DNA from 2 places in the Kribbella sp. NPDC054772 genome. Region 2 is predicted to be linked to the other one. Evidence: predicted binding sites of a transcription regulator. Region 2 holds the regulator's gene; the other holds the start of a gene.
What was found. The regulator HrcA, encoded in region 2, represses chaperone genes, less so after heat shock. The targets are predictions, from matches to a motif close to TTGGCACTCGNNNNNNNCGAGTGCCAA.

Region 1 (8,521 bases), on a different contig from region 2:
GGGTCACCCGTTGGCGTCGGCGTCGGCGTCGTCGGGGTGTCCGGCGGCGTGGTCGGCGTGGTCGGGGTGTCCGTCGTGCCCTTGCCACCGGTGGTGGTGTCGGTCGGCGTGTTCGTCTTGTCGTCGTCCGACTTCGAGCTGCCGATCGGCTTGCCCGGGTCCTGCGTCTTCGCCGGCTCGTTCGGCACGATCAACGGCTTGTCGAGGATCGCCACCGGCCGCTCGATCGGCTTGACCAGCGGCGGCTTCGGCATATTGATCGAGCTCAGGTCGCCGTCGACCAGCGAGCTGTCGTCCTTGCCGTTGGTCTGCGCGGCGTGCTCGGCCTTGGTCTTGTCCTGGAAGTCCTTCGCGACCTTGACGATCTTGGTCTTGTCCAGGACCGGCAGACCGTCGAGCTCTTCCTTCGGGAAGCTGGTCTGCGGGCGGACCGCGTCGACCATCTTCTCGATGACCTTCTCGTACGGCGACAACGGGTCACCCGTGACCGCCGCGGCCACCCCGGAGACCGAAAGCGCGGCCACCGCGGCGACACCGAGCGCCAGACCACGCGTCGCCACCTTGCGGGCGAACGGGTCGGTGATCGGGTTCAGCGCCGCGCAGCGCGCCAGGAAGCTCTCCGGATCGTCGATGGTCTCCACCGGGAGCTCGTCCTCGACCTCCACCGCCAGCCGCAGATCGGCCAGCAGTGCGACGGCCGGGTCGTGCTCGCCCGCCGCGCGCGCGGACTCCCCTCCGGCGGCCAACAGATCGAGCAGTGCGTCATCGGCCTCGATCGCGTCCAGGTCGAACCGGTCAGCCATGATGCCCCTCCCCTGCTGATCCTCGTTCCGACTGTGCTTCATGCCCCACGAACCCCCTGAGCGTGTTCAACGCCCGATGCTGTGCGACCCTCACCGCCCCCGGTGTCATGCCCAGCGCCCGGCCGGTCTCCTCGGCTGACATCCCCGCGACGACCCGGAGGCGCAGGATCTCCCGCAGCTTCTCCGGCAGCTTGTCCAGCAGACCCATGATGTGCTGGACCTCGGACTGCCGGACCGCGCGTTCCTCCGGTGTCGGTGACTCGTCCGCGCCGTCCGGCAGGTCCGGCGTCGAGACGTCGGCGACCGCGAACGCACGCTGGGCATCGGCGACCTTGCGGGCCGCGATCCCGTAGACGAAAGCCTCGAAAGGCCTCCCCTCGTCCCGGTACCGGCCGAGTGCACCGAAGACCGCGACGCATACCTCTTGCGCGACGTCGTCGACCATGTCGGCGCCGCCGGGATAGGTCCACAGACGGGACCGTACGTAGCGGTGCGCCACCGCGCGCACCCTGGTGAGCAGGTCGTTGAGAGCTGTGCGATCCCCGTTGCCGGCCAGCGCGGCTAGATCCCTGAGCTCGACCCGGTCGTGGGTGTCAGGTACTCGGACCTCGGTCACCCCTCGCCCCCTCGTGTCGGACCGGTCAGCCTGGAAGATGCTACGGCTCTCAACCTCACTTGCCTAGTGGCAATTCGTGGTCGCTTCCGGCCAGTTGATCACGATCTGTCACTACTGGCCAGTTCGGATCCCGTACTGCGCGATGTTCCGGTAGATCGTCGCGCGGCTCATCCCGAGTTCAGCCGCCGCATTCTTCATCGAAACCTCCGGACGTCCCAGAACACGGATGATTTCGTCTCGCCCGAACCGCTCGATCCGGCCCAGCCGGTGACTCGGCCCGGACCGCAGTTCGCCCGGAAGATGCCGTACATCGATCACGTCCGTACGCCGCGCAGCCACCTTCGCCACGCGCTGTAACTGCTCTGACGGCCGGCGCCTGCCTCGGCTGGTTGTCCGACATCATCGGCCAACGAATCCAACAACGAGCAGCCCGCCCCGCATAACCAGCGCGCGGGCCGGCCACCCACCGGCCCGTTGCCCAGGCGAGGCTGTTGTTGGGTTGGGCTGTTGTTGGGTTGGGCTGTTGTTGGGTTGGGCTGTTGTTGGGTTGGGCTGTTGTTGGGTTGGGCTGTTGTTGGGTTGGGCTGTTGCTAGGCGGGGGCGTTGAAGCGGATGAGTTCGGTGGCGTGGGTTCCACCCCAGTCGATCGGTGTCCGCCCGGCCTCGATCCAACCCGCCCGGCGATAGAGATGTACGGCGGCGCCTCGGTTGTCGACCACTTCGAGTGACAGCTTCCGACCGAGCCGCGCCGCCGTCGTCACGCAGTACGCGAGCAACTCACGACCGATCCCCCGCCCGGTCGCTTCCGGGTCGACGTACAACCGCTCCACCTCGGCACCATCACCAACAGCCGTCAGTACAACGTGCCCGACAACCCGCTCGTCGACGACCGCAACCCAGCACCCCAACCGACTCTCCGGCGTCAACCACCCCCGAGGATCCGCAGGCCAGTTGATCGGATACCCCGCCCGCTCATACACCGCCCGCAACAACTCAACACAAACCTCAAGATCCCCGTCACCGCGCTCCCGAATCAACACCCACCCATCCCATCACCACCCCCAAGCCGTCCCCTAACCCAGCCCCCAGTGACCGAGCACAGGCAATACCTTGTGCTCAGTCACCACACCCCTGCCCCACACCACTCACCACCCCAGCCAGACGCCCACGCCCCGGCGAATCGCAGGAACATCTCGTACGCCGCCCCACGCGCTGGTGCTGTCCGCGGACCGGTCACGCGACCGGCGCTGAAGCCGGGGGCTTACCCGCGCGGCGGTGACTGTGCACAGGCAATTGCTTGTGCACAGTCCCCAGCCCCTGTCCACACCCACCATCACCCCCGGCCACACGTCCGCGGAGCGGTGCATCGCGCGATCAGCCCGTACGCCGCCGCGCTCGCGCGCCGGAAGACGGGGGGGGTTGCTCAGGCTGCGGTGACTGGAGACAAGCAATTGCCTGTGCTCAGTCACCACATCCTGTCCACAGTCCCCATCACCGCCGGCCAGATGTCCGCGGAACGGCCCAGCGCACGAGCAGCCAGTACGCCGCCGTACTCGCGCGCCGGAAGGCGGGGGCTTGCCCGCGTGGCGGTGGGTGGGGACAGGTTATTGCTTGTTCAGGGGCCCTGGTTGTTGTGTTCGCGGACCGTTTGCGGCGTTGTCGGCAGGCTCGACGAGAGCGGCGGTGGGGGAGGCGGGGCGGGGCGGGGCGGGGCGGGGCGGGAAAGCAAGCACCGCCCGGCTGGTCGTGGGGACCTGCCGGGCGGTGCTTTGTGTGCTGTGCTGCCTGGCTGGGGTGGACAACCCCTGCGAGGCGGTGCTGCGTGCCTGGCGGGGGTGGAGACCCCTACCGGGCGGTGCTGTCGGACTGCTGCTTACTGCCTGAGGTCAGTGACCGTGGCCGTGGCCGTGGCCGGCTGCGGCGGGCTCTTCTTCCTCGGGCTTGTCGACCACCAGGGTTTCGGTGGTCAGCAGCAGGGCGGCGATCGAGCCGGCGTTGGCGAGCGCGGACCGGGTCACCTTGACCGGGTCGAGGACGCCGGTGCCGAGCAGGTCGCCGTACTCGCCGGTGGCCGCGTTGAAGCCGTTGCCGGGCTCCATCTCGGACACCTTGGCGACGACGACGTAGCCCTCGTAGCCACCGTTCTCGGCGATCCAGCGCAGCGGCTCGACGACGGCCTTGCGGACGATCCGGACACCGGTCGCCTCGTCACCGTCGAGCTCGAGCTCCTTGTCGAGCACGGTGGCCGCGTGGACGAGAGCGGAGCCGCCACCGGCGACGATGCCCTCTTCGATCGCGGCCCGGGTCGCGGACACGGCGTCCTCGATCCGGTGCTTCTTCTCCTTGAGCTCGACCTCGGTGGCCGCGCCGACCTTGATCACGCAGACGCCACCGGCCAGCTTGGCCAGCCGCTCCTGCAGCTTCTCGCGGTCCCAGTCGGAGTCGGTGCGCTCGATCTCGGCCTTGATCTGGTTGACCCGGGCCTCGATGTCGTCGGCCTTGCCGGCGCCCTCGACAACGGTCGTGTTGTCCTTCGAGACGACGATCCGGCGCGCCGAACCGAGCACCTCGAGGCCGACCTGGTCGAGCTTCAGCCCGACCTCGGGGGCCACGACCTGCGCGCCGGTGAGCGCGGCCAGGTCCTCCAGCATCGCCTTGCGGCGGTCACCGAAGCCCGGCGCCTTGACGGCGACCGAGGTGAAGTTGCCGCGGATCTTGTTCACCACCAGGGTGGACAGCGCCTCGGCCTCGACGTCCTCGGCGATGATCAGCAGCGTCTTGCCGGACTGCACGACCTTCTCCAGCAGCGGCAGCAGGTCCGCGATCGCGGAGATCTTGCCCTGGTGGATCAGGATGTACGGGTCCTCCAGCACCGCTTCGCCGGCCTCGGCGTCGGTGATGAAGTACGGCGAGATGTAGCCCTTGTCGAACTGCATACCCTCGGTGAACTCGAGCTCGGTCCCGAAGGTGTTCGACTCCTCGACGGTGATCACACCGTCCTTGCCGACCTTGTCGAACGCGTCCGCGATCAGCGCACCGATCTCGGCGTCGCGGGCGGAGATGGTCGCGACGTGGGCCATGTCGCCCTTGTCGTCGACCGGCTTCGCGGTGTCCACCAGCTTGCCCGACACGGCCTCGACAGCCGCCTCGATACCGCGCTTGAGGCCCATCGGGTTGGCGCCGGCGGCGACCGCCCGGAGGCCCTCGTGCACCAGTGCCTGCGCCAGCACCGTCGCGGTGGTGGTGCCGTCACCGGCGATGTCGTTGGTCTTGGTGGCGACCTCCTTGGTGAGCTGCGCACCAAGGTTCTCGAACGGGTCGTCCAGCTCGACCTCACGGGCGACGGTGACACCGTCGTTGGTGATGGTCGGGGCGCCCCACTTCTTGTCCAGGACGACGTAGCGGCCCTTCGGGCCCAGCGTCACCTTCACCGTGTTCGCGAGCTTGTCGACGCCGCGCTCCAGGGCGCGCCGCGCGTTCTCGTCGAACTCGAGGATCTTCGGCATGAAGAAAACCAGTCCTTTTCTGAATGTCTACGTTGCAGGTGCCGAACGAACGCCGTTCCCGGCCGGGACGGCCCGGCAGGAACCCACTCCGCCCCGGCGCCAGTGGGCTCCGGGGCGGTGTCGGTCAGGAACGGTGGTTCGTCACTTGCTGACGACGGCGAGGATGTCGCGGGCGCCCAGGATCAGGTAGTCCTGACCGTCGTACTTGACCTCGGTGCCGCCGTACTTCGAGTAGATGACCTTGTCGCCGACGGCGACGTCCAGCGGGACGCGGTTGCCGTTGTCGTCGATCCGGCCCGGGCCGACAGCGAGGATCTCGCCCTCCTGCGGCTTCTCCTTGGCGGTGTCCGGGATCACCAGGCCGGACTTCGTGGTCTGCTCGGCTTCGAGCGGCGCGACGAGGACGCGGTCCTCGAGCGGCTTGATCGTGACCGACACTTGCTGACCTCCACGGTCGAATTCGCTTGTCTAATTCCCATGTGGTCGCGCTCCCCTGCCGTCGCGGGGGTCAAGGGCCGGACCGCTGGCACCCTCACTAGGAGAGTGCCAACACCGAATCTAGGCCGCGATTAGCACTCGGTCAACTCGAGTGCCAAAGGAATTCTCGAAGACGAACGGATTTCTTGGGTGACCGCCCCGGTACGGAATGTGGTCAAACACCGGCCGGCATGCGACCGTTCTCTCAGAGCGGTCTCAGGGACGGCCCCCAGGAGGAGCCATGGCGTTCAAGCTGCCGAAGCTACCGAAGCTGTCCGGCCGCACCGTCGCACTCCTCGCCGCGGTCGGCGCGGTGGCGGTCGGAGCGGTCGCCGCCAACGCCTCGAAATCCGACTCCCCGGCGGCCGGCGCGCCCGCAACGGCACCGGGCTCGAAGGCCGCGAAGGACGCCAAGGCCGCCGACCAGCCCGAGGAGTCCCGTAATGCGACCGCCGCCGAACTGAAGGCCGCGGCCGCGCTCCCGCAGTGCCGGGCCGCGCGGCTGGTCCCGGTGAACCGCAGCTGGGGCATCCCGATGCCGTCGATCTACGCCAGCGCCAGCACCACCTGCAACCTGATGTACGGCGACAACCCCTACCGCGGCTCCAACCGGTACGGCGACCCCGAGACCGCGATCCAGGTGCTCCAGCGCAACCTCAACTTCTGCTACGGCACCAAGCTGGCCGTCGACGGGCTCTACGGCACCAAGACCCAGGCCGCGATCAAGCTGGTCCAGCGCCGGCACCACCTGGTGGTCGACGGCATCTACGGCCCGAAGACTCGCTCAGCCATGAACTGGCGCCTCTACTCGATGGCCGGCCGCAGCTGGAGCAGGAGCTGTTCCAGCCCCCTCTAAAGTTGTCCGAGTGACTGTCACCGCACTGCTCGACGGACCGGGCGCCGAGGTCCTCGCCACAGCCTGTGCGGACTACCAGCCCGGTCGTGAGCTCCAGCTCGTCGAGAAGCTCAGACGCCGGTACGACGCAACGCTGGTCACGACTGCGGTCACGCAAGCCGCCTTACGCCACCGCGCCGTCGCCAAGTTCGGTCCGGACGCGCAGCGCATGTACTTCACCCCCGACGGCCTCGAGCAGGCCACCCGGACCGCTGTCGGCACCCACCGCGCCGCACGGATCGCAGCCACGCTCCCGGGCGCCGGCGTGGTCGACCTGGGCTGTGGGATCGGCGGTGACCTCATCAGCGCCGCACGCGCCGGTCTGCGCGTGACGGGCGTCGAACGTGACCCCGAGACCGCAGCCACTGCTCGCGCCAACCTGACCGCCCTCGGTCTCCCGGGTGACGTGCTGATCGGCGAGGCGGAGTCGACCGACCTCACGCCGTACGACGTGGTGTTCGCGGACCCGGCGCGGCGGGCGGACGGGCGGCGCGTGTTCGATCACAACGCCTACTCGCCACCCTGGTCGTTCGTGACTGGGCTGCTGGAGCGGACTGCTTGCGTGAAGGTCGCACCGGGGATTCCGCACGACGCGATCCCCGACGGTGTCGAGGCGGAGTGGGTCAGTGACTCCGGTGAGGTGAAGGAGGCCGCGCTGTGGTCCGGCGCGCTCTCCACCGGCACCACACGGCGCGCCACTCTGCTGCCGAGCCAGGCCAGCGTCTCCAAAGCGCCGGACGCTGAAGTCGGGCCGGTCGGTCAGTACATCTACGAACCCGACGGTGCGGTCGTTCGGGCCGGTCTGGTCACCGCAGTGGCCGCCGCGGTGGACGGCTGGCTTCTGGATCCGCGCATTGCCTACGTCACCGCGGCGAAGTACGTCCCGACGCCGCTCAGCTCGGCGTACGAGGTGCTGGAGGAGCTGCCCTACAAGGAGAAGGCGTTGCGTTCCTGGGTGCGCAGTCAGGGCATCGGCACGCTGGAGATCAAGAAGCGCGGCGTGGACGTCGATCCGGCCCAGCTGCGCAAGAAGCTCGCGCCGAAGGGCTCGGCGTCCGCGACGTTGATCATCACGCGGATCGGCCGGGACGCTGTCGCCTACTCGTGCCGCCGCATCACATCCTGACGACCAGCTTCCCCGTCGCCTCGTCGTTCTCCATGGACCGATGCGCCGCGACGATGTCCTCCAGGTCGAACACGCGGTCCACATTGGGTGCGTAGACCCCAGCCTCGACCTCACCGACGATCCGCTGCAGCACGTCCGTCCGGCCCTTCATCGTCTCGCTGTGGAACGCGGTCAGCCGCGTACCGCTCGGGATCATCGCGATCGGCTCGAAGTTCTCGATCAGCCACCCGCTGAGCGAACCCGCGACGCACACCGTCCCGCCCGGAGCGACGAGACGCAACGACTCCACCGCCGTCCGCGCCCCGACCAGATCCAGCACGTACGACGGCCCGTCCGGCCACGGCAGCGCCAACGGTCCACCGTCGTCGATCACCACGTGGTCCGCCGTCAGCGCACCGGCCTTGTCGGGCCGCCGTGTCGTCACCGCGGTCGCAACGCCGTACCCACGCGCGATCGACGCGGCAGCCATCCCCACCGACGACGTCCCGCCGCGGATCAGCAGCCGGCCGCCCGCCTCGATCCCCACCGCCTCGAGCGCCCCGAACGCAGTCAGGTACGTCTCCGGCAGCGCGGCCAGCACGTCCCACGCCAAGGTGCTGTCGAGCGGCATCAACGATGCGTTCGGCAACAACGCGTACTCCGCATAACCCCCGTCGTACTGCCGTCCCATCTCCCCCATCACCGCCGCGACCGTCGCCCCTTCCGGTACGGCGGGATCGGTCGACACCGCCACGACTCCGACGCATTCGATGCCGAGCACCCGCGGAAACGTCACGGTCGGCGAGTGCCCCTGCCGGGTCCGCAACTCCGACCGGTTCAGCCCGGCCGCTCGCACCCGCACCAGACTCCAGCCGTCCCGAACCGCCGGCACCGGCAACTCGCGAATCTCCAGCACCTCGGGACCACCTGCGCGGGCACAGACCGCGGCACGCATCGTCGCATTCATGCGTCCACAGTGCGTCGAGTACCGCCTGGCCGACCACCGATAGAATGCCAAGCTATGCCCGTTGGCCGCCAACCCGTCCGGTCCGAGCTGTTCCCGTCCGCCGGGGCTCACCGCTGGACGTCGGGCGGCACGAGCTCCGTGCACACCCACGA
Region 2 (8,521 bases):
CGTGTTGGCGACCTTGCCCAGCTCGATCGCCTGGTCGTGAGCGAACTCGAGGTCCACGACGGCGCCGTGCCCGGGGACGATCTTCGCGTCCGCCGGCATCATCCCGACCACCGCCTGGATCGTGTCCGGCCACTCCAGCGGGAACGAGTCCGCGCCGTACGACGGAGGCGCCGACTCCTCGAGCAGGTCACCGACGAAGAACACGTCGACGTCGGGGACGACCACGACCGCGTCGCCCGAGGTGTGCGCGTTGCCGACGTGCACCAGCTCGACGCGGCGGTCGCCGAGGTCGATCACCTTGGCCGCCGCGAACGTCGTACCCGCGAGGTTCTCCTCGGCGGCCGCGTTCTCGTGCAGGTAGACCTCGGCCTCGGTGAACACGCTGTTGCCGACCACATGGTCGAAGTGCGCGTGCGTGTTGACGACGAACTTCACCGGTACGTCGGTCAGCTCGCGAATGTGCTCGCGGAGCTGCTCGGCCTCCTCGGTGGTGGCCCGGGTGTCGATCACCACGGCGCCGTCCGACCCGACGACCAGGCCGACGTTCAGGTCCCACTCGTCGTACCGGCGGACCCAAGTGCGGTCGCCGAGCTCCGTCCACGTACTCATGGCCCCGACACTACTGGGGCGCTACTTGCTCAGTACGTCGCCCCTCGCGACCTGGTCCCGCTTGACGCCGCGCAGCAGTACGCCGACGTTGTCGCCGGGCTGCGCGGTCTGCACGATCTTGCGGAACATCTCGAGACCGGCCACCTCGACCTGCAGCAGCGGCTGCCCGGCGCGGCTGATCAGCACCTGCTCGCCGACCATCACCGTCCCGGCCTGCACCCGCCCGGTGACGACGGTGCCGCGCCCGGTGATCGAGAACACGTCCTCGACCGCCATCCCGAACGCCCCAACCGGCAACGTGTCCTGCGGCCGCGGTGGCTCCGGGAAGCTGTTCGGCTGCGAGTGCCCGCGCGCCAGCATCTCCTGCGGATCCATCGAGTTCGTCCGCTTCCAGAACTTCCAGCCCATCCCTTGAGAGTAGTGGTTGGCAAGGCTCTCCCGCGGACCTAGAGTCGCAAGTGTTCCGAACGGAATTCCGAAACTTTCGAAGGGTGGCCGGTGTGACGACACGACGTGCTGTGGTGGTCAGGGGTGGCTGGGAAGGTCACTCCCCGGTCGAGGCGACCGACCTGTTCATCCCCTTCCTGAAGGAGAGCGGTTACGACGTCACCGTCTCCGACAGCACCGCGGCGTACCTGGACCTGGACGGCGTCGACCTGGTGCTGCAGTGCGTGACGATGAGCGACATCGAGCCCGAGCACTTCAAGGGCCTGGAGGCCGCGATCCGCCGCGGCACCGGGTTCGCCGGCTGGCACGGCGGCATCGTCGACTCGTTCCGGAAGAACTCCGACTACAGCTTCATCACCGGCGGGCAGTTCATCTCGCACCCGCACGGTTTCAACGACTACCGGGTCGACGTGGTCGCCGATCACCCGATCGTCGAGGGCATCAAGCACTTCGACGTACACACCGAGCAGTACTACGTGCACGCCGACCCGACCAACAACGTCCTCGCCACCACGACGTTCGAGGCGCACCCGGACTACCCGTGGATCGAGGGTGCCGTGATGCCGGCCATCTGGACCCGCACCTGGGGCGAGGGCAAGGTCTTCGTCTGCACCGTCGGCCACAAGCTGGACGACCTGGAGACGCCCGAGGTTCGCACCATCATCGAGCGGGGGCTGCTGTGGGCGAGCAAGTGACCAACATCGGCATCGTCGGCACCGGTGTCATCTCCGGCACGTACCTCGACCACCTGGGCAAGCTCCCTGGCGTCGACGTGGTCGCGGTCGCCGACCTGGACGTCTCCCGCGCCCAGGCGATCGCCGACAAGTTCCCGAGCATCCGCGCGCTGTCGCCGACCGAGTTGTACGCCGCCGACGACGTCGAGATCGTCCTCAACCTGACCATCCCGGCCGCGCACGCCCCGGTGCACCAGGCCGCGATGGAAGCCGGCAAGCACGTGTACGGCGAGAAGCCGCTCGCCGTCGACCGCACCGAGGCCGAGCCGCTGCTCAAGTACGCCGCCGCGAACAACCTCCGGGTCGGCTGCGCACCGGACACCGTGCTCGGCACCGGTACCCAGACCGCCCGAGCAGTGATCGACCGTGGCGACATCGGCGTACCGCATGCAGCCTTTGCTGCCTTCACCACTCCCGGCCACGAGCTGTGGCACCCGGCGCCGGAGTTCTACTACCAGCCCGGTGGCGGCCCGGTGCTCGACATGGGGCCGTACTACGTGACCAGCCTGGTCACCCTGCTCGGTCCGGTACGTCGGGTCACCGCACGGGCCGGCCAGTCGAAGCAGGAGCGCGAGATCCACTCGGGTCCGCGGGCCGGCACCAAGTTCCCGGTGGAGGTGCCGACGCACGTCACCGGCGTACTGGAGCACGAGTCCGGTGCGCTGACGACCGTACTGATGTCCTTCGACGTCTGGGCGGCCCGGCTGCCGCGGATCGAGATCCACGGGACCGAGGGGAGCCTGTCGGTGCCGGACCCGAACGGTTTCGACGGCACCGTCGAGATCGCGACGGCCGCGCAGCGTGACTGGACCGAGGTCCCGGTCGCCGGTGGGTACGCCGGAGCGGGCCGCGGCGTCGGCGTCGCGGACATGGCCCGGGCCCTCCGTAACGGTGAGCCGCATCGCGCTGACGGAGCGTTGGCGTACCACGTGCTCGACGTACTCGAGTCGTTGCTCGAGGCGGCGGTCCAGGACCAGCCCGTGGACGTCGCGAGTACGGTCGAGCGTCCGGCCGCCGTACCGTTGGGGGCGTCCCCCGAGACCGCCTGAGACCCGCCCCACGCCGCCACGCGTCAGTGCGAGCTCCTACGGCTCGGTAGACTGGCACTCGGAACTTTCGAGTGCCAGTGTCGATCGAGAGAGGGTGTGCGCGCGTGCTGGACGAACGCAAGCTCGATGTGCTCCGCGCCATCGTCGAGGACTACGTGGCGACCCACGAGCCGGTCGGTTCGAAGACGCTCGTGGATCGTCACAACCTCGGAGTCTCCCCGGCCACTGTGCGTAACGACATGGCCGCGCTGGAGGAGGAGGGGTACATCACCCAGCCGCACACCAGCGCGGGGCGGATTCCGACCGATGCTGGGTACCGGCTGTTCGTGGACAAGCTCAGCACGGTCAAGACGCTGTCGGTCGCCGAGAAGAAGGCGATCACGTCGTTCCTGGCCGGTGCGGTCGACCTGGACGACGTCGTCCGGCGGACGGTCCGGCTGCTCGCGCAGATCACCCGCCAGGTCGCCGTCGTGCAGTACCCCTCGCTGAACCGGTCGAGTGTCCGGCACATCGAGGTCGTCACGATGACCCCGCGGCGGTTGCTGCTGGTGCTGATCACCAGCAACGGCCGCGTCGAGCAGCGCCTCGTCGAGCACCCGCACGACGTCGAGGAGCAGCTGATCGCGGACCTGCGGTCCCGGCTGAACACGGTGCTGGCCGGCCAGCGCCTGACCGATGCGACCACATCCCTGGCCGGGGTCCCGGAGCTGTTCGCTCCGGCCGACCGGTCGCTGGTCGCGTCGATCGTCACCACGCTGCTCGAGGCGTTCACCGACGAGGTCGGCGAGCAGCGGATCGCGGTCGGCGGCGCCGCCAACCTGACCCGGTACGGCGACGACTTCGAGCGCAACGTCAAGCCGGTGCTGGAGGCGCTGGAGGAGCACGTCATCCTGCTCAAACTGCTCGGTGAGGCCACCAATCCGCAGACCCTGACGGTCCGGATCGGCCACGAGAACCCGTTCGAGGAGCTCGCCACCACCTCGGTGGTCGCGACCGGATACGGGTCGAAGTCGGAGGCGCTGGCCACCCTCGGCATCGTCGGCCCGACCCATATGGACTACCCGAGCACGATGGGCGCCGTGCGCGCCGTCGCGCGCTACGTCAGCCAGATCCTGGCCGACTCCTAAACGACAACAACCACTGGTCTGGAGTATGAGCACCGATTACTACGCCGTCCTAGGTGTCAGCCGCGACGCGTCACCGGACGAGATCAAGAAGGCGTACCGCAAACTGGCGCGCCAGTACCACCCGGACGTGAACGACTCCGAGGACGCGCACCAGAAGTTCCAGGAGATCGGCCGCGCCTTCCAGGTGCTCAGCGACCCGCAGAAGCGGCAGATGCACGACCTCGGCGGCGACCCGTTCGCGACCGCCGGGGCCGGTGGGCCGGGTGGTCAGGGCTTCGGCCAGGCGTTCACCTTCACCGACATCATGGACGCGTTCTTCGGCCAGACCGGCGGGGCCACCCGCGGGCCGCGGCCGCGGACCCGGCGCGGCCAGGACGCGCTGATCCCGCTCCGGATCGATCTCGCCGAGGCGGCCTTCGGGACCACCCGCGAGCTCAAGGTCGACACCGCCGTCCTCTGCCCGACCTGTAGCGGATCCGGCGCGGCGGCCGGCTCCGAACCGGTGACCTGCGAGATCTGCCACGGGCGCGGCGAGGTGACCCACACGCAGCGGTCGTTCCTCGGCGAGGTGCGGACGATGCGCCCGTGCCCGAACTGCCGCGGCTACGGCACCACGATCCCGAACCCGTGCGTCGAGTGCTCCGGCGACGGTCGCGTCCGCTCCCGGCGTACCGTCACGGTCAAGATCCCCGGCGGCGTCGACAGCGGCACCCGGGTGCAGCTGTCCGGTCAGGGCGAGGTCGGTCCCGGCGGCGGTCCGGCCGGCGACCTGTACGTCGAGATCGAGGTCGAGCCGCACGAGATCTTCACCCGCAACGGCGACGACCTGCACTGCACGGTCACGCTGCCGATGACGGCCGCCGCGCTCGGTACGACGATCGACCTGCCGACCCTCGAGGGCGAGACGACCCCGCTGGAGATCCGCCCCGGCACGCAGTCCGGCACCGCGGTCACGCTGACCGCGCGCGGCGTACCGCGGCTGCGGCACGCGGGGCGCGGCGACCTGATCGTGCAGGTGATCGTGGAGACGCCGACGAAGCTCGACGACGACCAGGCCGAGCTGCTCCGGCAACTCGCCGTCGCCCGCGACGAGGAGCGTCCGCAGGGCCAGGTCCAGGCCACCCACAAGGGCGTCTTCGGCCGCCTCCGCGACGCCTTCGGCGCGCACTAACCCCGCTCCCCCCCCCCCCCCCCCCGCTTCCCTCCGCTGCCTCGGTGTCGGCCTCAGTGCCGGTCGGCCACGTAGCTGCGGGTGCGAGCCCGGCGGCGGTCGGGGTACTGGACGCGGAATGGGGGCCGGAGCGCGCGGTGTTCCGGGTGGAAGCAGGCTGCGGCCGGCACGGCCGCCAGGAGCTGTTCGATCTGGCCCACGACCCGGACTCGGGTCGTTGGCAACTGGAGAGGGTGACCGACCGATGACTGTTTCACCGGTATCGCCGGCCGCGGCCGGTGCGGCCAGCCGCGAGCTGTCCCGTGCCCGCGCCGCCCTGGCCGAGGCGACGGAGACGAGCGACCACCTGATCCGCTACTCGAGCGCGCATGTCGCGGCGCTCCGGGTCGCGGCCGCGGTGCTCGCGGTCCGGGCTCGCCCGGTCCGCTCGAGCAGCCGCCGTCGGGTGCAGCGCAACGCCTGGGTGCTGCTCGCCGAGGTCGCGCCGGAGTTCGGCGAGTGGGCGACGTTCTTCGCCGCCGGCGCCGGGCAGCGTGCCGCGGCCGAAGCCGGCCTGGAGCGCGCCGTCACCACCCGCGAGGCGGACGACCTGATCCGCGCCGTCGATACGTTCTACAACCAGGTGGAGGCGAGCCTGCGGCTGTCCACCAGCCCGGTGCTCACCGCCACCACCGACCCGCAGTCCGTCCTGACGCAACCGTGGATGCAAGCCAGCTGAATCACCAGCAGTGAAACACCAGCACTGAGGAGATCCCGACCGTGAGCGAACCATCGAGAGGGCTCGGCAAGGACCTGTGTGCTCGTGTGCACGCCCTCACCGGCGCCGAGTGCTACCTACCGGACACCCACTACCCACGTCCTCACCACTCCCTGTCCGGCGAGGCCTGGCACGACGGGCTGTGCACGCGCTGCTCGGGCTCCGGCCTGGTCGACGACGCGCTCTGCCCGTCCTGCAACGGCACCGCGTTCGAGCCACTGACGCTCCCGGAGACCTACCAGCCCGGCTGACCGGACCTAGTGTCCTGAGTAGCAGCCGGGGCTTTTGCTCACGTCGGCCGGGTGAGCCCTTAAGGTCGGACGGGTGAGCGATCTCCCTGTTCTGGATGCCGAGGACCAGCGGGTCCTCGGGAGCTTGCTGGAGAAGCAGTCGACGGTGCCGGCGTCGTACCCGTTGACGGCCAACGCGTTGCGGACCGCCTGCAACCAGACGAGCAATCGGGAGCCGGTCGTCGACTACGACCAGGGGACCGTCGAGCGGGTGTCCCGGTCGCTGCGCGATCGGGACCTGCTGCGGATCGTCTGGGTCGACACTGGCCGACGGACGTTGAAGTACCACCAGATCCTCGACGAGAAGCTCGGTCTCGAGGAGGACGAGCGGGCGCTCATCACCGTGCTGCTGCTCCGTGGCGCGCAGGCTCCCGGCGAACTGCGGACGCGGACCGAGCGGCTGCACAAGTTCGACGAGCGGACCGACGTCGAGGACTGCCTGCGCCGGATGGCCGCCCGTCCCGAGCCGCTGGTTCGTGAGCTCGAACGTCGCGCCGGCCAGCACGACCGCCGCTGGATCCACCTCCTCGGCCCGGTGCCCGACGAGGAGGCGGTCGTCGCCGTCGAGGCCGTCGATCGCGACACGGTGATCTCCGACGGCGTCGAAGCACGTGACGCGCGGGTGCGGGCGGCGTACGACGCGGTTGCGACGACGTACGCGGATGAGCTGCTTGACGAGCTCGACGGGCTGCCATTCGAACGTTGGTTGCTCGACCGGGTGATTGCCCACGCCAACGGCCGCCCGGTGGTGGAGGTCGGCTCGGGGCCTGGCCACATCACGGCGTATCTGGCTGAGGGTGGTGCTGATGCCACCGGCATCGACTTGTCACCTGAGATGGTGGCCGAGGCGCGCCGCCGGTTCCCAGAGCACAGCTTCGAGGTCGGGGACCTGCGTCGGCTCTGGCGGCCGCCCGCCAGCTCGGGCTGGGCGGCGGTTCTTGGTTGGTACTCGCTCATCCATTTGGCGGCGTCCGAGCTTCCCGAGGCGATCGGGGCGCTGACCCGGCCGCTCGACCCCGGTGGGTGGCTGGTCCTCGCGCTTCACGCCGGGGCGGAGGTGCGGCACGTCGAGGAACTTCTCGGGCATGAGGTGAGCCTGGACTACGTGCTCTACGACCCGAACCAGGTTGTCGCCGCCGTCGAAGCGGCCGGGCTGACCGACGTCGAGTGGTACCTGCGCGGCCCGATCACCGCCCGCGCCGAAACCACCCGCCGCCTGTACGTCGTCGCCCGCACCCCGTCCTGACCGACCGCACGTCCGCCGGGTGGGCGGCGCAGGCTGGCGCTCGGATCAGGCCTTGGCGTACGTCTCCGCCGCGGTCGACTCGAATTCCAGACCGATCACTGGCTCCTCACCGACGACCCAGGCATCGTGCCCTGGTTCGATGACGTAGGCGGTACCCGCCACGAGACGTGCCTTGGTGCCGTCGTCGTGGACAACCTCCATCTCTCCGGAGAGCAGTGTCCCGACATGGCGGAGCTGACAGGTGTCACCTCCGACGACGGGACGGATGGACTCCGACCAGCGCCAGCCGGGTTGAAAAGTGATCCGCGCGACGCTGGCCCCCGGCAGCTTGACGACGTCGACGCTCGCTTTGTCCGGCCGGCGTTGCTCGTCCGGCTCGGTGAAGGACTTGCTGAAGATGGCCATGATCCCCTCCCTGGTGATCGGCTCTCCCCTCACCTCCCACGGTGACGCGCTCGCCACGTCGGCGACAGACCCCAGGAACTGTCAGGCGCTTATGGTCCGCTAACGGGCTCCGCCGGAGCGGCCGATCGGATGCAATGAGCGGGGCGGGGTGGGAGTGGAAGTAGGGTGTGGCGCGGTGGGGCGGTGATGCTGGATCGGCAGGAGGGTTGATGGTGGATCGGCGACGGCGGAGCGTGCGGACCGCGTTGGTGGGAGAGGCGCTGCGCGTTGCGCTGGCGGGACGCGGCCGGACCGATCCGGGTGCCGGGCTGGACATCGTCGACCTCGGCGGTGGGACCGGCGGGTTCGCGGTTCCGCTCGCGGTCGAAGGGCACCGGGTGACCGTGGTCGACCCGAGCCCGGACGCACTCGCCTCCCTGGAGCGCCGGGCCCGCGACGAAGGCGTGAGTGAGCTGGTCCGCGGTGTCCAGGGTGATGCCGGCGAGCTTCCCGGGCTGGCGGGGGAGTCGAGCGCGGACGCCGTACTGTGCCACGGGGTTCTCGAGGTCGTCGACGACCCGGTGCAGGCACTGCAGGCGATGGCCTCGGTACTGCGCGAAGGCGGCGTACTGAGCCTCCTGGTTGCCCAGCGCAACGCGGTGGTGCTGGCGCGGGCGCTGGCCGGTCACCTGGCCGAGGCGCGGATC

Region 1: a site for HrcA is predicted at 5,495-5,521, ahead of groES (co-chaperone GroES). Genes of this name have one in related genera too.

The regions. Positions count from the first base shown of each region.
Region 1 covers NZ_JBSHBJ010000029.1:28,454-36,974, forward strand. Annotated here, with positions in the region: gene ACWGID_RS32145 (hypothetical protein) at 1-803, opposite strand, end outside; gene shbA (RNA polymerase sigma factor ShbA) at 796-1,419, opposite strand; gene ACWGID_RS32155 (helix-turn-helix domain-containing protein) at 1,531-1,767, opposite strand; gene ACWGID_RS32160 (GNAT family N-acetyltransferase) at 2,010-2,459, opposite strand; gene groL (chaperonin GroEL) at 3,306-4,925, opposite strand; gene groES (co-chaperone GroES) at 5,067-5,363, opposite strand; gene ACWGID_RS32175 (peptidoglycan-binding domain-containing protein) at 5,644-6,258, shown strand; gene ACWGID_RS32180 (class I SAM-dependent methyltransferase) at 6,269-7,423, shown strand; gene ACWGID_RS32185 (zinc-binding dehydrogenase) at 7,413-8,369, opposite strand; gene ACWGID_RS32190 (AraC family transcriptional regulator) at 8,424-8,521, shown strand, end outside.
Region 2 covers NZ_JBSHBJ010000002.1:378,805-387,325, reverse strand. Annotated here, with positions in the region: gene ACWGID_RS04685 (MBL fold metallo-hydrolase) at 1-609, opposite strand, end outside; gene ACWGID_RS04680 (EF-Tu/IF-2/RF-3 family GTPase) at 631-1,017, opposite strand; gene ACWGID_RS04675 (ThuA domain-containing protein) at 1,110-1,751, shown strand; gene ACWGID_RS04670 (Gfo/Idh/MocA family protein) at 1,736-2,839, shown strand; gene hrcA (heat-inducible transcriptional repressor HrcA) at 2,944-3,966, shown strand; gene dnaJ (molecular chaperone DnaJ) at 3,992-5,137, shown strand; gene ACWGID_RS04655 (hypothetical protein) at 5,182-5,385, shown strand; gene ACWGID_RS04650 (SAV_6107 family HEPN domain-containing protein) at 5,382-5,855, shown strand; gene ACWGID_RS04645 (hypothetical protein) at 5,897-6,145, shown strand; gene ACWGID_RS04640 (DUF480 domain-containing protein) at 6,219-7,430, shown strand; gene ACWGID_RS04635 (cupin domain-containing protein) at 7,476-7,835, opposite strand; gene ACWGID_RS04630 (class I SAM-dependent methyltransferase) at 8,045-8,521, shown strand, end outside.